Regions from separate parts of the Stenotrophomonas sp. YJH_SMC_106-19 genome, predicted to be linked through region 2. Evidence: predicted binding sites of a transcription regulator. Region 2 holds the regulator's gene; the other holds the start of a gene.

Region 1 (10,751 bases), on a different contig from region 2:
CTTCATCTTGTCCAGCAGGAATTCCATCGCGGCCATTTCATCCATCGGATGCAGCAGCTTGCGCAGGATCCAGATCTTCTGCAGCAGTTCCGGCTCGATCAGCAGGTCTTCGCGGCGGGTGCCGGAGCGGTTGATGTCGATGGCCGGGAACACGCGCTTCTCGGCGATGCGGCGGCTCAGGTGCACTTCGCTGTTGCCGGTGCCCTTGAACTCTTCGTAGATCACCTCGTCCATCTTCGAGCCGGTGTCGACCAGCGCGGTGGCGATGATGGTCAGGCTGCCGCCTTCTTCAACGTTGCGCGCGGCACCGAAGAAGCGCTTCGGGCGGTGCAGGGCGTTGGCGTCCACACCACCGGTCAGCACCTTGCCCGAGCTCGGCACGACGTTGTTGTAGGCGCGTGCCAGGCGGGTGATCGAGTCCAGCAGGATCACCACGTCCTTCTTGTGCTCGACCAGGCGCTTGGCCCGTTCGATCACCATTTCGGCGACCTGCACGTGGCGTGCGGCCGGCTCGTCGAAGGTCGAGCTGATGACCTCGCCGCGCACGGTGCGCTGCATTTCGGTCACTTCTTCCGGGCGCTCGTCGATCAGCAGCACGATCAGGTGCACGTCCGGATGATTGGTGGTGATCGCGGTGGCGACCTGCTGCATCATCATCGTCTTGCCCGCTTTCGGCTGGGAGACGATCAGCGAGCGCTGACCCTTGCCCTGCGGGGCCATCAGGTCGAGGATGCGGCCGGTGATGTCTTCCGACGAACCGTTGCCGCGCTCCAGGGTGAAGCGGCGACGCGGGAACAGCGGGGTCAGGTTCTCGAACAGCACCTTGTTCTTCGACGCTTCCAGCGGCTCACCGTTGATGGTGTCCACGATCGACAGCGCGAAGTAGCGCTCGCCGTCCTTCGGGAAGCGGATGCGGCCGGACAGGTGGTCGCCGGTACGCAGGTTGAAACGGCGGATCTGGCTGGGCGAAATGTAGGTGTCGTCCGGGCCGGCCAGGTAGCTGGCTTCGGCCGCGCGCAGGAAGCCGAAGCCGTCCGGCAGGATCTCCAGCACGCCATCGGCGGCAACGCCGTCGCCGTGGCGGGTCAGCACCTTCAGCAGGGCGAAGATCACATCCTGCTTGCGGGCACGCGCCACGCCCTCGGAGATCTGCAGCTGTTCGGCGATTTCCAGCAGCTTCTGTGCCGGCATGCGCTTGAGATCGCTCAGCGAATAGACCGGGAAGCCTTCCGGCACCGTCGGCTGCACGCGCGGCACGAAGGCCTGCTGCTCGCCGCCCTCGTTGGGCATGCCGTCATCGCGGAAGCGGTTGTTGCGGTCGCGGTCGCGGCGGTTGCGGAAACGGTCACGGCGGTTGCCCTGGCCCTGGCCCTGCTGGCCATTCTGGTTGTGCGGATGCTGGCCGCCACCCTGAGGGTTCTGCTGCCGCGGCTGGCCGGATTCGCGACCCTCACCGCCTTCACCGCCGCCACTGCTGGCAGGGGCCTCGGCGGCGGGCGCGCTCGGCGCGGGAGCGGCTGCGGCCGGCGCCGGTGCTTCGGGCGCGGCGGCCAGCGGCAGGGTCGGCTGCGCGGGGGGCGCGCTGGTTTCGGCGGCGGCCGGTGCGGCAGCCTTGGTCACGCGGGCCTTGCGCACGCGCTTTTCGGCGGGCGCTTCTGCGCTGCCGGTTTCGGGAGTGTTATCGGACAAGAGCGTTATTCCTCGCTTGAAGGTGCGAGCGCCCGGCTGGGGCGGCGAACGTTGGGGATGGGTCTGGAAGAAACTGCGTCCAGAAGGTGCGGCACGCGAACGCGGCCGGATGTGCCGACACTATCATCGGCCCGCGGCGCCGTGCAAGGGTCGCCGGGAACAGCATTCATGCAGGCGCGGTCCGCGCCTGCCGGCAGCCGCACCGGGCGGCTGCCGGAGTCGTTACAGGGTCAGGCCAGGGCCTTGTCCAGCAGGCCGGCCAGCTGGGCCTTGCCCACCGCACCGATCTGCTCGCCGACCTTCTCGCCATCCTTGAACACGACCAGGTACGGGATCGAACGCACGTGGTACTTGGCGGCCAGCGCACGATTGTTGTCGACGTTGACCTTGGCGATCTTGGCGCGGCCCTGGTAGGCATCGGCCAGCTCGTCCAGCGCGGGGGCGATCATCTTGCACGGGCCACACCACTCGGCCCAGAAATCGACCAGCACCGGTTCCTTGGAATTCAGCACGGCGCTATCAAAGTCGGCATCGCCGACGTGTACAACCTTGTCGCTCATCTTGGTTTCTCGTCTTGGATTGCACCCGGCCAGGCCGGAGGTGGGTGAACTGGGCCTTGCCCGGTGGCGCGACCCTCGTCGTTGCCTCGCGGCGTCCTGCCGCGGTGCGTTCGGCGGGATGCCTGGACGCTCACGGCCGGCAGTGTACCCCTATCGCGGGGCATGGACAGTGGCCGGCTGGAACCCAGCGTATCGTGATCGCTTCGAAGCGCGGTATGTGTCGGATTTCACTGTCTTCCTGAAGTGGGGGCCGGCAGCCGCGGACTCCAGCGCCCCCGGCAGGGCTGTTCAAGCGCGGTGTGGCTGGGTGAAGAGGCGTCCCGCACGGGCCTGTCTCGCGGTTGTGTGAGACGGTTCATTCCGGTTTGGCCGCCGGAGTGCGTTAAACTGGGGCATTGAGCGGCGCGCGGACCCGGTGGTCCCCGGTCCGCCGACCCGCCGCAGGGGCCGCAGTTTGCGACGGTGCCCCCAGACGATGCAGTGCCGCCCGCCCGCTGGCCGGTGGCCATACCAAGACGGACTCATGAGCGACAAACCGCTGACCGATTTGACCTTTTCCTCCTTTGAGCTGCATCCGGCCCTGCAGGCTGGCCTTGAAGGAGCCGGATTCACCCGCTGCACCCCGATCCAGGCGCTGACACTGCCGGTCGCGCTGGCCGGTGGTGATGTCGCCGGCCAGGCCCAGACCGGCACCGGCAAGACGCTGGCGTTCCTGGTTGCCGTGGTCAACCGCCTGCTGAGCCGCCCGGCGCTGGCCGACCGCAAGGCGGAAGACCCGCGCGCGCTGATCCTGGCGCCCACCCGCGAGCTGGCGATCCAGATCCACAAGGACGCCGTGAAGTTCGGTTCCGACCTGGGCCTGCGTTTCGCCCTCGTCTACGGTGGCGTGGATTACGACAAGCAGCGCGAGATCCTGCAGCAGGGCGTGGATGTGATCATCGCCACCCCCGGCCGCCTGATCGATTACGTCAAGCAGCACAAGGTGGTTTCGCTGCACGCCTGCGAGATCTGCGTGCTGGACGAAGCCGACCGCATGTTCGACCTGGGCTTCATCAAGGACATCCGCTTCCTGCTGCGCCGCATGCCCGAGCGCACCACCCGGCAGACCCTGCTGTTCAGCGCCACCCTCAGCCATCGCGTGCTGGAGCTGGCCTACGAGCACATGAACGAGCCGCAGAAGCTGGTGGTCGAAGCTGAAACAGTGACCGCCGCGCGCGTGCGCCAGAAGATCTACTTCCCGGCCGACGACGAGAAGATCCCGTTGCTGCTGGGCCTGCTCTCGCGCAGCGAAGGCGCCCGCACCATGGTCTTCGTCAACACCAAGGTCTTCGTCGAGCGCGTGGCGCGTTCGCTGGAAAAGGCCGGGTACCGGGTCGGCGTCCTGTCCGGCGACGTGCCGCAGAAGAAGCGCGAGAGCCTGCTCAACCGCTTCCAGAAGGGCCAGCTGGAAATCCTGGTCGCCACCGACGTGGCTGCCCGCGGCCTGCATATCGACGGCATCAAGTACGTCTACAACTACGACCTGCCGTTCGACGCCGAAGACTATGTGCACCGCATCGGCCGTACCGCACGCCTGGGCGAAGAGGGTGACGCGATCAGCTTTGCCTGCGAGCGTTATGCGATGAGCCTGCCGGACATCGAGGCCTACATCGAACAGAAGATTCCGTCCGAGCCGGTCACCAAGGAACTGATGACCGCACTGCCGCGTCCGGAACGCCCGGCCACGGTCGCTGGCGAGGACGGTGACGAGAACGAGAGCGTCGGCCAGATCTTCCGCGAGGCGCGCGAAGCCCGCGCCGCCGAGGAAGAGCGTCGTGGCGGTGGCCGCAGCGGTGGTCGCTCCGGTGCCGGCCGTGGCGAGCGTCGCGATGGCGAGCGCAGCGGCGAACGCCGCTCGCGTGGTCCGCGCAAGCCGCGGGTGGAAGGCGAGCAGGGCGCGACCGCGCCGGTGGAAGGTGCCGCGTCCGGCACCCCGGCCCAGGCCCCGCGTCCGCCGCGTCCGCCGCGTGCCGAAGGTGCTCCGGAGCTCGCGGCGGACGGCGAGCGCAAGCCGCGCAAGCGCCGTCGTCGTCGCCATGGCCGTCCGGTCGAGGGTGGCGAGGCGATGGTCGCCAACGGCAGCGCCGGCAACGGTGCCTCGCCGGTGACGCCGGTTCACGTGGTGGCCAAGCCGGTGCGCAGCACCGACGCCGCCGACTCGTTCCTGACCCGCATCGGCCGCAAGATCCGCCGGATGCTGTCGGGCGGCTGATCGGCGCACCCGGTCAGCGGTAGCGCCGGGCCATGCCCGGCGCGCGCAGCGGCAGATCAACGATTCCACCCGGGCGTGTCCCGGCGCTATCGATACTTCGCGCCGGTCCTGCATAATCGGGGCATGAGTGTCCTGCGCTTCGACAATGTCAGCAAACAGTACGCCGGTGGCCACGAAGCACTGATCGACGTCAGCTTCGAGGTCGCGCCGGGCGAGATGCTGTTCGTCACCGGCCATTCCGGGGCGGGCAAGAGCACCCTGCTCAAGTTGATCCACCTCGACGAGCGGCCCAGCCGCGGCGCGGTGGTCTTCGACGAGCGCAACCTGCTGAAGGTGCGCGGCGGCGACGTCCCGCGCCATCGGCGCGCGGTCGGTGCGGTGTACCAGGACCATCGCCTGCTGATGGACCGGACCATCGCCGAGAACGTGGCACTGCCGCTGATCCTGCGCGGTACGCGCCGTGGCGACATCGGCAAGCGCGTGCGTTCCGTGCTGGAACGGATGGGCCTGGGCCATCGCGAGAAGGCGCTGCCGTCGCAGCTGTCGGCCGGCGAACAGCAGCGCGTGGGCATCGCCCGCGCCATCGTGGGTGAACCCAAGCTGCTGGTTGCCGACGAGCCGACCGGCAACCTGGACCCGACCCTGGCGGCGGAGATCATGGCCCTGTTTGCCGAGCTGCCCGCGCGCGGCACCAGTGTGCTGGTGGTCAGCCACGACCTTCCCCTGCTGCGTCGCATGCGCAAGCGCGTGCTGATTCTCGACCACGGCCGGCTGGTGGACGACATCTCGCCGCAGGATCTGGCGGAGTAACGCATGGCGAAGAACGAAAACAGCGAAGCCGCCGCACCCTCGCGTCTCGGCGTGTGGTTCCAGCACCACGTGCACAGCGTGGTGTTCAGCCTGGGCCGCGCCTGCCGCAAGCCGTGGGCGACCCTGCTGACGGTGATGGTCATGGCGCTGGCGCTGGCACTGCCACTGGGCCTGTCGATCGCGCTGGACAACCTCAAGCATTTCGCCGGCAGCGTGCAGCAGTCGCGCGACATCAATGTCTTCCTCAAGGGCACGGTGGATGGCCCGGGTGCGTTGCGCCTGGCCGGCCAGCTGCGCGACCGCGATGACGTCGGCGAGGTGACCGTGCGCACGCCCGAGCAAGGGCTGCAGGAGCTGCGCGATGCCGGCCTTGGCGAGGCGATCGACGCGCTGAATGACAATCCGCTGCCTTCGCTGCTGGTCATCACCCCGGGGCAGGGCAAGGACGATGCGCGTCTGGCGCGTGCGCTGGAAAGCCTGCCCGAGGCCGATCTGGTGCAGCACGATGCGCTGTGGCGGCAGCGGCTGGATGCGTGGCTGGCGTTCGGCGCACGGCTGGTACAGGTGCTTTCGGTGCTGCTCGGCGTCGGCGCTGCGTTGGTGGTCGGCAACACCGTGCGCCTCGACATCCAGGCACGGCGCGAGGAAATCGGCGTGCTGCAGCTGCTCGGCGCCAGCGATGGCTTCATCCGCCGGCCCTTCCTGTATCTGGGCGCCTGGTATGGGCTGGGCGCCGGCGCGGTGGCGCTGGCCCTGATCGGTGTTGCCGGCGCCGCCCTGCGCGCGCCGCTGGCTGACCTGTCACGCAGCTACGGCAGCCCGTTCGAGCTGCACGGCCTGGACCTGCTGCATGGCAGCCTGGTCCTGCTGGGCACGCTGCTGCTGGGCTGGCTGGGCGCGTGGCTGGTCACCGGCCACTTCCTCCGCCAGACCCGCCCGACCGACACCTGAGACCGGCATGCAACCGCAAGCGCTGAAGCACCTTGAAGGGCCCGCTACGCGGGTGATGGTGGTCGACGGTTCCAAACTGGTGCGCAAGCTGATCGCCGACGTGCTGCAGCGTGATCTGCCGGGCGTGGAGGTGATCGGCTGCGACAGCATCGAGGATGCCCAGCAGGCGCTGGCCCAGGGGCCGGTAGACCTGGTCACCACCTCGCTGACCCTGCGTGACGGCGACGGCCTGGCGCTGGCGCGGACGGTCCGCGAAGCTGCCGGCCAGGCGTACGTGCCGGTGATCGTGGTCTCCGGCGATGCGCAGCAGCATCTGGAGCAGCGGCGCTTCACCGAGTACGTCACCGACTATTTCGACAAGGCGCTGGGCCATGAGGCGCTGGCGACCTTCATCCGTGGCTATGTGCAGCCGCAGACCATTCCCGGGGCGACCATCCTCTACATCGAGGACAGCCGGGTGGTGGCGGAGGCGACCAAGCGCATGCTCGAACGCCAACAGCTCAACGTGCTGCACGTGGTCAGTGCCGAAGAGGCCTTCACCCTGCTCACGGCCGAATCGCTGGGCCGCAGCCGCCACCGCATCGACCTGGTGTTGACCGACGTCACCCTGAAGGGCGAATTGAGCGGACGCGACGTGGTGCAGCGCGTGCGCGTGGATTTCGGCTACGGCAAACGCCGACTGCCGGTGCTGGTGATGACCGGCGACGGCAATCCACACAACCAGACCGGGTTGCTGCAGGCCGGTGCCAATGATCTGGTGCTGAAGCCGATCGAGGAGCGCCTGCTGGTGACCAAGGTGCTGTTCCAGCTGCGCCTGGCCCGCTTGAACGATGGACCCCTGTTGCGATGACCGATGACGTAGTGGACACCCCGACGATCCAGCTGGAACCGAGCTGGAAGCAGCAGGTCGGCGATTACCTGTTGCAGCCGCAGATGCGCGAACTCTCCACCTTCCTGCGCCAGCGCAAGGCGGCCGGCGCGGCGGTGTTCCCGCCGGGGCCGCAGATCTTCGCGGCGTTCGACGCCACGCCGTTCGAACAGGTGAAAGTGGTGATCCTGGGCCAGGACCCGTACCATGGGCGCGGCCAGGCGCACGGACTGAGCTTCTCGGTGCCCGCCGGCGTTCCGGTGCCGCCATCGCTGCTGAACATCTACAAGGAGATCGAGGGCGACCTCGGCATCCCCCGTCCCGATCACGGCTGCCTGGTGCCGTGGGCGCAGCGCGGCGTGCTGCTGCTCAATGCCGTGCTGACGGTGGAGGAGGGCAGGGCCGGCGCCCACCAGGGCCGCGGCTGGGAAGGCTTCACCGACCACGTGGTGGATGTGCTCAACCGCGAACGCGAAGGCCTGGTGTTCATGCTCTGGGGGGCCTACGCGCAGCAGAAGGGCAAGGTCATCGATACCCGGCGCCACCGTGTGCTGAAAGCCCCGCATCCCTCGCCGCTGTCGGCCCATCGTGGCTTCCTCGGCTGCCGGCATTTCTCGATGGCCAACGACTACCTGCAGCGTCGCGGGCAGGCGCCGATCGACTGGTCGCTGCCGCCGCGCGCGGCGCTTTGACCGCCACAGGCGGCCGGGCCTGAACACCGGGCAACGTTTCCTGGCCTGAATGGGCCTCCGGAACGGCCCGTTCAGCTCCGCTTGACCGGAATCGGCCGGTTTTCAGCAGGTAATTGGTTGAATTCCAAGGGATTGTGAATCCCGAAAAGCACGCTCGCCACTGTCATCAAATCGCGCTACGGTAGGGCTCTGTTTGGGACCAGTGTTGCATCAATAGGATGCTGGAACTTTTTCCTCCTTTAGCAGTCCAAATCCCGGACTGCTAAGATGGGTGCCTATGAGCCAGAACACCTCTACTGCCCTTGTGGCAAACAATCTCCCGATTCCCAGTGCGCTCGGTTCGCTGGACGCCTACATCGGTGCCGTGCACCAGATCCCGGTGCTGTCGGTCGATGACGAACAGGACCTGGCCCGTCGCTTCCGCGACGGCAACGATCTGGACGCTGCCCGTGAGCTGGTGCATTCGCACCTGCGCTTCGTGGTGCACGTGGCCCGCGGCTACAACGGCTATGGCCTCGCCCTGGGCGACCTGATCCAGGAAGGCAACATCGGCCTGATGAAGGCGGTCAAGCGCTTCGACCCGGACATGGGCGTGCGCCTGGTGTCCTTCGCCGTGCACTGGATCCGTGCCGAGATGCACGAGTTCATCCTGAAGAACTGGCGCATCGTCAAGGTCGCCACCACCAAGGCGCAGCGCAAGCTGTTCTTCAACCTGCGCAAGTCGAAGACGCGCCTGGGCTGGATGAACGCCGCGGAAGTCAGCGCGGTGGCCAAGGATCTGAACGTGTCCGAGCGCGAGGTCATGGAAATGGAGTCGCGCCTGTCCGGTCGCGATATCGGTTTCGATGCGCCCAGCGACGAGGATGATGATCATGCGCCGCCGTCGCCGGCCGCATACCTGGTGGCCAACGATGAAGATCCGTCGATGGCCTACGAGCGTGCCGACAGCGAGGACAACCAGCTGCAGCTGCTGCGCGAAGGCATGGCCGAACTGGATGCGCGTTCGCGTGACATCATCCGCCGCCGTTGGCTGGATGCGGACAGCAAGGTGACGCTGCAGGAACTGGCAGACGAGTACGGCGTGTCGGCCGAACGCATCCGCCAGGTCGAGGCGAATGCCCTGAAGAAGATGAAGGCGCTGTTCACCGCGTGATGTGACGTCACAGGTATCCAACAGAAAACCCGGCATTGCCGGGTTTTTTGTTGGGTCTGCCAAGCAACAGGCCGCTGCCCTTTACGCGCCCTCACGCGCGATCGCGCGCCAGCCGATGTCGTTGCGGTGGAATTCGTTGGCCCAGCTGACCTTGGCCACACCGGCGTAGGCATTGGCCTGCGCATCACGCACGCTGTCACCCAGCGCCGCCACACACAGCACGCGGCCGCCGGCACTGACCACCCGACCCTGCGCGTCCAGTGCAGTACCTGCATGGAAGACCTTGGCGCTGGCCGGCACCTCATCCAGGCCGGAAATCACATCGCCGGTGACTGGCGATTCCGGGTAGGGTTTCGCGGCCAGCACCACACCCAGCGATGGGCGCGCATCCCACTGTGCCTGCACCTGGTCCAGGCGGCCATCAATGGCGGCTTCCACCAGCTCGACCAGATCCGACTGCAGGCGCAGCATCACCGGCTGGGTTTCCGGGTCACCGAAGCGCACGTTGAACTCGATCACCTTTGGTGCGCCGCTGGCATCGATCATCAGGCCGGCGTAAAGGAAGCCGGTGAACGGAATGCCGTCGGCGATCATGCCCTGCACGGTCGGGTTCACCACCTCGCGCATCACCCGCGCGTGCACCTCCGGCGTGACCACCGGGGCCGGTGAGTACGCGCCCATGCCGCCGGTGTTCGGCCCGGTATCACTGTCGCCGACTCGCTTGTGATCCTGCGAGGTGGCCATCGGCAGCGCATGCACGCCATCGACCATCGAAATGAAGCTGGCTTCCTCGCCGTCGAGGAATTCCTCGATCACCACGCGTGCGCCGGCGTCACCGAATGCGTTGCCGGAGAGCATGTCGCGCACCGCATCCTCGGCCTCGGCCAGGGTCATTGCAACGATCACCCCCTTGCCGGCGGCCAGGCCATCGGCCTTCACCACGATCGGCGCACCCTTCTCGCGGATGTAGGCCAGTGCCGCCTCCACGTCGGTGTGCACGGCGTAGAACGCGGTCGGGATGTTGTGCCGGGCCAGGAAGTCCTTGGCGTAGGCTTTGCTGCCTTCCAGCTGGGCAGCGGCGGCGGTTGGCCCGAAGATGCGCAGGCCGGCGGCACGGAACCGATCGACCACGCCTGCCACGAGCGGCACTTCCGGGCCGACCACGGTGAGTTCAACACCTTCGGCCTGGGCCAGGGCCAGCAGACCATCGATGTCGGTGACCTTCACCGCCACGTTGCGGCACTTGTCTTCGGTGGCGGTGCCGGCGTTGCCGGGTGCCACGAGTACCTCATCGACGCGGGAGGACTGGGCCAGCTTCCATGCCAGGGCGTGTTCGCGGCCGCCGGAGCCGATGACGAGGATCTTCATGGGACAGGGTTCTCGTAAGCAGAAAAGAAAAGCCGGGCAGGGCCCGGCTTGGTGATGCGGATCAGTGGCGGAAGTGGCGCACGCCGGTGAACACCATGGCCAGGCCATGCTCGTCGGCGGCGGCGATCACCTCGGCGTCGCGCATCGAGCCGCCCGGCTGGATGACCGCCTTGATGCCGGCGGCGGCGGCGGCATCGATGCCGTCGCGGAACGGGAAGAACGCATCGGAAGCCATCACCGAGCCTTCAACCACCAGGTTCGCGTCGGCCGCCTTGATGCCGGCGATGCGCGCCGAATACACGCGGCTCATCTGGCCGGCACCCACGCCGATGGTGCGGTTGTCCTTGGCGTACACAATCGCGTTGGACTTCACGAACTTGGCCACCTTCCAGGCGAACAGCAGGTCGGT
Region 2 (10,751 bases):
GGCGTTGCTCAAGCGGACACGCAGGCGCGAGCCGCCCAGGCTGATGCGGACGGTCTGGCGGAAGGTCTGGTCGGCCAGCTCTGCGGGGATCAGCGTCGGAAACAGGAAGTCTGCCTGCCAAACCGGTTGTGGACTGGCTTGCCAGCTGGCCACCCAGTGCCGGGGAGGGGCGGCCGTGGCGCTGGCTGCTGCGGACAGGGTGAGCAGGGCAGCGGTGGTCAACGTGCTCAGGCGGTTCATCGGAAGGGTCCGTCGGAAGGAGGGGCCATGGTGTCCCTGCCGCTTTCTGTGAACTAGACTGCGCCTGGATAATCATCTGTGAACTGGATTCATCACCATGGCGCGACCCGACATCAATCGCTCCGGCGAGCTGGAAGTGTTCGTGAGGGTGATCGAAACCGGCGGATTCTCCGCGGCGGCCCGCAGCCTGGACATGACGCCCTCGGCGGTCAGCAAGCTGGTGGCGCGGCTGGAGCAGCGGCTGGGCACGCGCCTGCTGCAGCGATCCACCCGCCAGCTGCAGCTGACCCCGGAGGGCTGCGCCTTCTACGAGCGCGGGCTGCGCGTGCTTGCTGACCTGGAAGAGGCCGAGCGCTGTGCGAGCGCGCATGCCGAACCGCGCGGGCGGCTGCGGGTGAATGCCAACGTGCCCTTCGGCCAGCATTTCCTGCTGCCGTTGCTGCCCATGTTCCTGCAGCAGCACCCGCAGGTGGGGGTGGACCTGACCCTGACCGATGAAGTGATCGATCTGCTCGAGCAGCGCACCGATGTGGCCGTGCGGGCCGGTCCGCTGAAGAGTTCCAGCCTGGTGGCACGACGGTTGGGGGCGACGCGGATGATGATCGTGGCCTCACCCGGCTATGCGCAGCGACACGGTCTGCCTGGCAACGTCGACGACCTGCAGACGCACAACCGGCTGGACATCGGCCATGCGCGGGCGATGCAGGGGTGGCCGCTGCTGCAGGGCGGCCAGGTGCTGCGCGTGCCCACCAGCGGCAATGCGCGCGCCAGCAACGGCGATGCCCTGCGGCAGCTGGTGCTGGGAGGGCTCGGGCTGGCCCGGCTGGCCGCGTTCCAGGTCAGGGACGACATAGCGGCCGGGCGGCTGCTGCCGGTGCTGGAAGAGGCCAATCCCGGCGATCTGGAAGAGGTGCACGCGGTATTCCTGGGGCAGGGTGGCTATCTGCCGCTGCGGGTGCGTGCGTTCCTGGATTTCCTGGTGGAAACGGTGGATCTGGCGCGGCCGCTGGGGTGAACCTGCGGTGGGACGGACCGGGCGTCGCTCGACGCCGCCGGCGTCAGACCTGCAGCAGCTTGCGGGCGGCCGCGCGCGCTTCCTTGCTCACTTCGACGCCACCGAGCATGCGTGCCAGTTCTTCCTCGCGTGCCTTGAGGTCCAGCTTCTCCACCGCACTCTGGGTCATGCCTTCCACCGGTGCCTTGCTGACCCGGTAGTGGGCATGGCCCTTGGACGCGACCTGCGGCAGGTGGGTCACGCACAGCACCTGGCGCTTCTCGCCAAGGGCGCGCAGTTTCTGGCCGACGATGTCGGCCACCGCGCCACCGATGCCCGAGTCGACTTCGTCGAACACCATGGTCGGCACGGCGTCCAGGTCGAGCGCGGCCACTTCGATTGCCAGCGAGATGCGCGACAGTTCGCCACCCGAGGCCACCTTGCGCAGGGCGCGTGGTGGTTGACCGGCGTTGGCCGCGACCAGGAACTCCACGCGTTCGGCGCCCTGCGGGTCGGGCTTGCCGCCGTCCTGGGGTTCCAGCTCGATCAGGAACTGGCCACCGCCCATGCCCAGCTCGGCGATGATGCCGGTGGTGGTGGTCGACAGCGCGGCCGCCGCACTGCGCCGGCTTGCGGTCAGTGCTTCGGCCTGCACCCGCCAGGCGGCCGCGGCCTTGTCGATCTCGCCGGCCAGGCGCTGCAGCCGTTCGTCTGCGCCGCGCAGCTGCTCCACTTCGGCATGCATGCGCTCGCGCTGCGCGCCCAGTTCGTCCATCGGCACGCGATGCTTGCGCGCAAGGTCGTGCAGGCGGCCGAGACGGCGCTCGTTCTCCTCGAACTGTTCGGGGTCGGCATCCAGGTCGTCGTGCACGCGGTCGAGCAGTGACAGGGCTTCGTGCAGCTGGATCGACGCGTTTTCGATCAGGCTGTCCACCTCGCCCAGGCGCGGGTCGTGTTCGATCAGCCGGGCCAGTTCGTGCCGCACCTGCTGCAGCTGATCCAGCGCCGAGCTGCCCTCGTCGCCGTTGAGCTGGTTGCTGGCGGCCTGGCAGGCGGTCAGCAGCGCGCTGGCATGGGCCTGGCGCCGATGACTGGCGCCCAGCGCGAGGATCGATTCGGGCTCCAGATCCTCACGGTCCAGTTCGCGCAGCTGATGCTCGAGGAAACCGATACGGTCACTGACGTCGCCCTGCTGCGACAGCGCCAGGGATTCATCGACCAGTGCCTGCCAGGCGGCTGCGGCGCGGCGGACCTGACGGCGCTCTTCCTCGTTGCCGGCATAGGCATCGAGCAGGGCCAGCTGGGAAGGACGCGCCAGCAGGGCCTGCTGTTCATGCTGGCCGTGGATTTCCACCAGCAGCGCGGCCAGTTCGCCCAGCTGGGCGAGGGTGACCGGGCGGCCGTTGATCCAGGCCCGCGAACCGCCGTCGGCGCGGATCACGCGGCGCAGCTGGCACTGGTCCTCATCGTCCAGCTCGTTGTCGGCCAGCCACTGGCGTGCGGCCTGCAGATGCTCCAGCGCGAACTCGGCCGACAGCTCGGCACGGGCGGCACCGTGGCGGACCACGCCACTGTCGGCGCGCAGGCCGGACAGGAAGCCCAGCGCGTCGACCATCAGCGACTTGCCGGCGCCGGTCTCGCCTGAAACCACGGTCATGCCAGGCCCGAATTCAAGTTCGGTGGCGCGGACGACGGCGAAATCCTTGATCGATAGGTGTCTGAGCATGGGTCTGGGGGTAGCTGAGCCGCGCAACGCTAGCACGCGCACGCGGGCGGTCCAATGGCTTGCCAAGGTGATCCGGCGCCATTATCTAGTCTCCGTGTCTCACAGGTTGATTCCATGCACGGTTCCGCCGACCAACTCGCCCCGCGCGCGCGCCATCTGCTGCGCACGCTGATCGCGCGCCACATCCAGGATGGTGAGCCCGTGGGCTCGCAGACGCTGGCGCGCGTGGCCGGGCTGGAAGTCAGTCCGGCCACCATCCGCAACATCCTCGGCGACCTGGAGGACCTGGGCCTGCTGGCGTCGCCGCATACCTCCGCCGGGCGGATCCCGACCGCGCATGGCTACCGGGTGTTTGTCGACAGCCTGCTGCAGATGCAGCCGCCGGGCGAGGGCGAGCTGGCCCGCTTGCGCCAGGAACTGGCCGGTGGCGGCAGCACCCAGGCCCTGCTCGGCAGTGCCTCCGAGCTGCTGTCGGCGATGAGCCACTTCGTCGGCGTGGTCAGCGCGCCGCGGCGCGAGCAGTTCGCCTTCCGCCAGATCGATTTCGTGGCGCTGGACGGCCGCCGGGTGCTGGCGATCCTGGTGTTCGCCGACAACGAGGTCCAGAACCGGGTGATCGAAACCCGCCAGGACTTCGCCCCGGGCCAGCTGGAGCAGGTCGCCAATTACCTCAACGCCCATTTCGCCGGGCTGCCGCTGGCGGAGATCCGGGCGCGCCTGCTGCTGGAGCTGCGCGATGCCCGTTCCGAGCTGGAGCAGCTGCTGGCGCACAGCATCGAACTGGCCGAGCAGGCCCTGCAGCCCGCGGCCGACGACATGCTGGTGGCGGGCCAGACCCGCCTGATGGGGGTCCAAGACCTGTCCGACCTGGAGCGCCTGCGTGAACTGTTCGAGCTGTTCTCCAGCAAGCGCGAGATCCTGCAGCTGCTGGAGCGGACCATCCAGGCCCCGGGCGTGCGCATCTTCATCGGCGAAGAGACCGGGATGATGCCGCTGCAGGGGGTTTCGCTGGTGACCGCCCCGTATGCGGCCAATGGGCAGGTGCTGGGCGTGCTGGGGGTGATCGGGCCGAAGCGGATGGCCTACGACCGCATGATCCCGCTGGTACAGGCCACCGCCGACGTGCTGGGCGCGGCCTTTTCACCGACCGGGCGCGGATCCGGTGCCGCGGACGCTTGAAACGCAGCATCCCGCCCACACTAGGGTGGGTGGAGGCGGGGAGTGACCGCCAGGGACCCAGACATGAACCACGAACATCCAGATTTCGAATCCCAGCAGAGCGCCGCCGACGCGGCCGCCGCAGCAGGCGTCAATGACGAAGTGGAGCGCCTGCGCGCGGAAGTCGAGCAGGTCAGGGCCGATGCGCTGCGTGAGCGCGCCGACCTGGAGAACCAGCGCAAGCGCGTGGCCCGCGACATCGAGCAGGCCCGCAAGTTCGCCAACGAGAAGCTGCTGGGCGAACTGCTGCCCGTGTTCGACAGCCTGGATGCCGGCCTGAAGGCCGCCGGCGACGACCCGCACCCGCTGCGCGAGGGCCTGGAGCTGACCTACAAGCAGTTGCTGAAGGTCGCCGCCGATAACGGCCTGGTCCTGATTGACCCGACCGGCCAGCCGTTCAACCCGGAGCACCACCAGGCGATCAGCCAGGTGCCGGCCCCGGACGCCGCCCCGGGCAGCGTGGTGACCGTGTTCCAGAAGGGCTATCTGCTCAACGAGCGCCTGCTGCGGCCGGCGCTGGTGGTGGTGGCCGCCGACTGAGCGGTCGATCCGGGAGCGGCCGCCGGGCATGGCCCGGCGCTACCCCCGGATCGTCATCGCCGGGCAATGCCCGGCGAACCTTGAACGGCTGAACACAGCGTTCGGGAGATGGCTTGAATGTTCCACGAGCCTCCCCCACATCCCATTCATCCACCGGCCGAGCGGCCGGACTGACATCCACACAGCATTTCTCAGGAGTCTCCCCCATGGGCAAGATCATTGGTATCGACCTCGGCACCACCAACTCGTGCGTGGCGATCATGGACGGCGGCAAGGCCCGCGTCATCGAGAATTCGGAAGGCGATCGCACCACCCCGTCGATCGTCGCCTACACCAAGGACGGCGAAGTCCTGGTCGGTGCCTCGGCCAAGCGCCAGGCGGTGACCAACCCGAAGAACACCTTCTACGCGGTGAAGCGCCTGATCGGCCGCAAGTTCACCGACGCCGAGGTGCAGAAGGACATCGCCCACGTCCCGTACAGCATCCTCGCCCATGACAATGGTGATGCGTGGGTGGCCACCAGCGATGCCAAGAAGATGGCGCCGCAGGAAATCTCGGCCAAGGTACTGGAGAAGATGAAGAAGACCGCCGAGGACTTCCTCGGTGAGAAGGTCACCGAAGCGGTCATCACCGTGCCGGCCTACTTCAACGACAGCCAGCGCCAGGCCACCAAGGATGCTGGCCGCATCGCGGGCCTGGACGTCAAGCGCATCATCAACGAGCCGACCGCGGCCGCGCTGGCCTATGGCCTGGACAAGGGCGACAACAAGGATCGCAAGATCGTTGTGTACGACCTGGGCGGCGGTACCTTCGACGTCTCGGTGATCGAGATCGCCAACGTCGACGGCGAGAAGCAGTTCGAAGTGCTGGCCACCAACGGCGACACCTTCCTGGGCGGCGAAGACTTCGACAACCGCGTCATCGAGTACCTGGTGGAAGAGTTCAACAAGGACCAGGGCATCGACCTGCGCAAGGATCCGCTGGCTCTGCAGCGCCTGAAGGACGCTGCCGAGCGTGCCAAGATCGAGCTGTCCAGCGCCCAGCAGACCGAAGTGAACCTGCCGTACGTCACCGCTGACGCGTCGGGTCCGAAGCACCTGAACATCAAGCTGACCCGCGCCAAGCTGGAAGCGCTGGTGGAAGACCTGATCAAGAAGTCGATCGAGCCGTGCCGCGTCGCCCTGAACGATGCCGGCCTGCGTTCGAGCGACATCAGCGAAGTGATCCTGGTCGGCGGCCAGACCCGCATGCCGAAGGTGCAGCAGGCGGTGACCGAGTTCTTCGGCAAGGAGCCGCGCAAGGACGTCAACCCGGACGAAGCCGTGGCACTGGGTGCGGCGATCCAGGGTGGCGTGCTGGGCGGCGACGTCAAGGACGTGCTGCTGCTGGACGTGACCCCGCTGTCGCTGGGCATCGAAACCATGGGCGGCGTGTTCACCAAGATCATCGAGAAGAACACCACCATCCCGACCAAGGCCTCGCAGGTGTTCTCCACCGCCGAGGACAACCAGTCGGCCGTGACCGTGCACGTGCTGCAGGGTGAGCGCGAACAGGCCCGCTTCAACAAGTCGCTGGCCAAGTTCGACCTGTCCGGCATCGAGCCGGCGCCGCGTGGCCTGCCGCAGGTGGAAGTGTCCTTCGACATCGACGCCAACGGCATCCTGCATGTGTCGGCCAAGGACAAGAAGACCAACAAGGAACAGAAGGTCGAGATCAAGGCCGGCTCGGGCCTGTCCGAGGAAGAGATCGCCCGCATGGTCGCCGACGCGGAAGCCAACCGCGAAGAAGACAAGAAGTTCCAGGAACTGGTGCAGGCCCGCAACCAGGCCGATGCCCTGATCCACGGCACCCGCAGCGCCATCACCGAGCACGGCAGCAAGGTCGGCGGCGATGTCATCGGCAAGGTGGAAGCGGCTCTGGCCGATCTTGAAACCGCGATGAAGGGCGACGACAAGGCACAGATCGAAGCCAAGTCGAAGGTGCTGGAGGAAGCCGGCCAGTCGCTGTTCGCCGCAGCGTCGGCAGAGCAGGGCGGTGCCCCGGGCGCCGATGCCGGCAATGCGGGCAAGGGCAACGACGACGTGGTGGACGCCGAGTTCACCGAAGTCAAGGACGACAAGAAGTCCTGATCCGGACCGACGCGGGACGCTGCCTGGCAGCGTCCCGTTGTCGCATCAGGGTCCTGACCGCCTCCGGCGCGTCGGGGCGCCCGACGCAAGAGCGGACCTGGTTCCGCTCTTCCGCTTTGACGAATCCCGACATTCCGGAAGCCGATTCACGATATGAGCAAGCGCGATTACTACGAAGTGCTGGGCGTGGCCCGCACCGCCAACGAAGAAGAGCTGAAGAAGGCTTACCGCCGCTGCGCGATGAAGTTCCATCCGGACCGAAATCCGGGTGATGCGGCCGCCGAAGCCTCCTTCAAGGAGTGCAAGGAAGCCTACGAGGTGCTGTCCGACGGCAACAAGCGCCGGATGTATGACAGCCACGGTCATGCCGCGTTCGAGCACGGCATGGGCGGGGGCGGTCCGGGTGGTCCGGACATGAACGATATCTTCGGCGACATCTTCGGCAACATCTTCGGTGGTGCCGGCGGCGGTCCGCGCCAGGCACGCCGCGGTGCCGACATCGGTTACGTGATGGAGCTGGACCTGGAAGAAGCGGTGCGTGGCGTCGAGCGCCGCATCGAGATCCCGACCCTGGCCGAATGCGGCGATTGCGATGGCAGCGGCTCGGAAGACGGCAAGGTGGAGACCTGCAACGTCTGCCACGGCCGCGGCCAGGTGCGCATCCAGCGCGGCATCTTCGCCATGCAGCAGGCCTGCCACAACTGCGGCGGCCGCGGCCAGATCATTGCCAAGCCCTGCAAGACCTGCCACGGCAATGGCCGTGTCGAGGAAGACAAGGTGCTGTCGGTGAAGGTGCCGGCGGGCGTCGACACCGGCGATCGCATCCGCCTGGCTGGCGAGGGCGAAGCGGGGCCGGCCGGCACGCCGCCGGGCGACCTGTACGTGGAAGTGCGCGTGCGCGAGCACCCCATCTTCCAGCGCGATGGCGACGATCTGCATTGTGAAGTGCCGATCCGCATCTCGCAGGCGGCGCTCGGCGATACCGTGCGCGTGGCGACGCTGGGTGGCGAAGCGGAGATCCGCATTCCGGCAGAGACCCAGACCGGCAAACTGTTCCGCCTGCGCGGCAAGGGCGTGCGTTCGGTGCGCAGCCGCAGCGAGGGCGATCTGTATTGCCGCGTGGTGGTCGAGACGCCGGTCAACCTGACCAACGACCAGCGCAGGCTGCTGGAGCAGTTCGAGGCCACCTTCGTCGGTGAGGAAGCGCGCAAGCACTCGCCGAAGTCCGCCACCTTCATGGACGGCGTGAAGGGCTTCTGGGACCGGATGACGTCCTGAATTTTCAACGCAAGCGTTGAACGGTAGCGCCGGGCCATGCCCGGCGTTTCTGTGCATGGGGTCAGCGGAAGAACGCCGCCGGGGTCTGCCCCAACTGGCGCTTGAACATGCTGGTGAACGCGCTGGGGCTGTCGTAGCCCATCGCCAGTGCGACATCGATGACCTTCTCGCCGGTCGCCAGCCGTTCCATTGCCGCCAGCAGCCGCGCCTGCTGCCGCCACTGGCCGAAGGTCATGCCCAGTTCGTTGGCGAAGTGGCGCTGGATGGTTTTCACATCCACTTCCAGTGACTGCGCCCAGTCCTGCAGCGTCGCATCGTCGCCGGGATGCTTCTGGATGTGCTGGCAGATCCGCTGCAGGCGCGGATCGGTGGGCGCGGGCAGGTGCAGCGGCAATACGTCCATGCGATGCAGCTCGTCCAGCAGCAGGCGCACCACGCGGCCATCGCGGCTGTCTTCGATGTGCTCGCCCTTGATCAGGGTGGCTGCCTGCAGCAGTTCGCGCAGCAGCGGTGCCACCTGTACCGCGAACGGTTCGGCCGGCAGTTGCGGGGCGAATGACGGGTCGATGTACAGGCTGCGCATGTGCACGGCGGCAATGCAGTCCACCGCATGCACCATGCCGGCCGGCATCCAGATCGCACGGGTGGAGGGCACGACCCAGCGACCGACTTCCGAGCGCACCACCATCAGCCCGGAGATGGCATAGACCAGCTGGTGGCGCTGGTGCTTGTGGCCTGCGATATGGGTGCCGGCCGGGTACTGGGTAACCCGGTAGGTGACCGGGCGATGCAGCGGCACATCGCGCCACGGCGCAGCCGGATCGACGTCACCGCCAATGTCCTTTTTGCGATAGGCCATGACCCGAACGCGGCAGAAGGGAGGGGAAGGCAACCGTAGCATGCGGAACCGCCCCCAAATCTGACTGCGTCCATGTCGACTCTGGCTTCCCCTGCAACGACCTCCCGCCCGGTGGCGCCCGGCGTACTGGCCGCCATCTCCACCTCGCATGTCGTCAACGACATGATGCAGTCGTTGATCCTGGCGATCTATCCGGTCATCAAGGGCGGCTTCAATCTCAGCTTCACCCAGATCGGCCTGATCACGCTGACCTACCAGCTCACCGCGTCGATCTTCCAACCGCTGGTGGGGATGCATACCGACCGCCATCCAGCGCCGTACTCGTTGCCGATCGGCATGGCCTCGACGCTGTGCGGGATGCTGCTGCTCGGCTTCGCGCCGAACTATGCGATGGTCCTGATGGCCGCCGCGCTGGTCGGCATCGGATCGGCGATCTTCCACCCGGAAGCGTCGCGCATCGCACGGCTGGCGTCCGGCGGGCGCCATGGCTTCGCACAGTCGGTGTTCCAGGTCGGCGGCAACTTCGGTACCGCGCTGGGGCCGCTGATTGCCGCCGCCGTGATCGTGCCGTACGGCCAGCATGCGGCCTCATGGTTTGCCGGTGCTGCGCTGGTCGGCATCGCCCTGCTGACCTATGTGAGCCGCTGGTATGCGCTGCACCTGGGCGCACCCCGCCCGGCCGGCGTGGCGGCGGTGGCGTCGCGGCATCCTCCGCGCACCGTGGCCAAGGTGCTGGCGATCCTGCTGGTGCTGATCTTCAGCAAGTACTTCTACATGGCCAGCATCGGCAGCTACTTCACCTTCTACCTGATCCACCATTTCGGCATTCCGGTGGCGCAGGCGCAGCTGCATCTGTTCGCGTTCCTGGTGGCTTCGGCGGCGGGTGGCTTCCTGGGCGGTCCGCTGGGCGATCGCATCGGCCGCAAGCCGATCATCTGGACCTCGATCCTGGGTGTGGCGCCGTTCGCACTGGCGTTGCCGCATGCGGATCTGCTGTGGACCACGGTGCTGGCGGTGCTGATCGGTTTCGTGTTGTCGTCTGCCTTCTCTGCCATCGTGGTGTATGCGCAGGAGATGATGCCGCACCGCATCGGCATGGTGTCCGGCCTGTTCTTCGGCTTCGCCTTCGGCATGGGGGGACTGGGTGCTGCCGTGCTCGGCCTGCTGGCGGACAAGACCAGCATTGAGTACGTCTACCAGCTGACCGCGTTCCTGCCGTTGCTCGGCATCGTGGCGGCGTGGCTACCGCCGTCGCGGCCTGCTGCTCACTGAGGGAGGGTGGGTTTGCAGGGCCTGCAGCCCTGCACCTGCAGAGGCAACGGCAACAACCGAAGCGCGCTATCCGTGGATTGGCGGGGTGGGTCCGGTTGCGGGGGACGCTGCAAATACGTCCATGTAAGCTCGGTCGCCGCATCCATGCGGCTCACGCCCCCGCAACCGGACCCACCCCGCCTTCGGTGGTTTTCCGCGATCTGTCGGAACAGCACTCTGCTCTGGTAGGTGTCGACCTTGGTCGACACGGTAGATCCACGCCATGCGTGGATGAATTCATTCGATATCTGACAGATGTGTCGACCAAGGTCGACACCTACCAACAGCCGCGCGGAACAACAGCCGCAGTTACCAACAGCCGCGTGAACCTGTCGAAGGTGGGGCGGTGTGGGTGGTCAGGACCGTTGGCGCCATGGATGGCGCCATCGAGCCCCATGGATGGGTTTACGGCGTGTCCTGACCAGCCACACCGCCCCGCCACCCCACGGAATGCCG

The links. The regulator HrcA, encoded in region 2, represses chaperone genes, less so after heat shock. The targets are predictions, from matches to a motif close to TTNGCACTCNNNNNNNNNGAGTGCNAA.
Region 1: a site for HrcA is predicted at 8,061-8,087, ahead of rpoH (RNA polymerase sigma factor RpoH). Genes of this name have one in related genera too.

Annotation. Positions count from the first base shown of each region.
Region 1 is NZ_JCAFRQ010000001.1:1,349,572-1,360,322, reverse strand. Features, by position in the region: gene rho (transcription termination factor Rho) at 1-1,689, opposite strand, end outside; gene trxA (thioredoxin) at 1,920-2,249, opposite strand; gene rhlB (ATP-dependent RNA helicase RhlB) at 2,773-4,500, shown strand; gene ftsE (cell division ATP-binding protein FtsE) at 4,624-5,310, shown strand; gene ftsX (permease-like cell division protein FtsX) at 5,314-6,261, shown strand; gene AC5P5M_RS06050 (response regulator) at 6,269-7,111, shown strand; gene ung (uracil-DNA glycosylase) at 7,108-7,821, shown strand; gene rpoH (RNA polymerase sigma factor RpoH) at 8,099-8,974, shown strand; gene purD (phosphoribosylamine--glycine ligase) at 9,056-10,342, opposite strand; gene purH (bifunctional phosphoribosylaminoimidazolecarboxamide formyltransferase/IMP cyclohydrolase) at 10,404-10,751, opposite strand, start outside.
Region 2 is NZ_JCAFRQ010000002.1:433,720-444,470, forward strand. Features, by position in the region: gene AC5P5M_RS09630 (SGNH/GDSL hydrolase family protein) at 1-240, opposite strand, end outside; gene AC5P5M_RS09635 (LysR family transcriptional regulator) at 338-1,255, shown strand; gene recN (DNA repair protein RecN) at 1,299-2,960, opposite strand; gene hrcA (heat-inducible transcriptional repressor HrcA) at 3,075-4,139, shown strand; gene grpE (nucleotide exchange factor GrpE) at 4,203-4,718, shown strand; gene dnaK (molecular chaperone DnaK) at 4,925-6,847, shown strand; gene dnaJ (molecular chaperone DnaJ) at 7,001-8,125, shown strand; gene AC5P5M_RS09665 (AraC family transcriptional regulator) at 8,187-8,984, opposite strand; gene AC5P5M_RS09670 (MFS transporter) at 9,057-10,256, shown strand.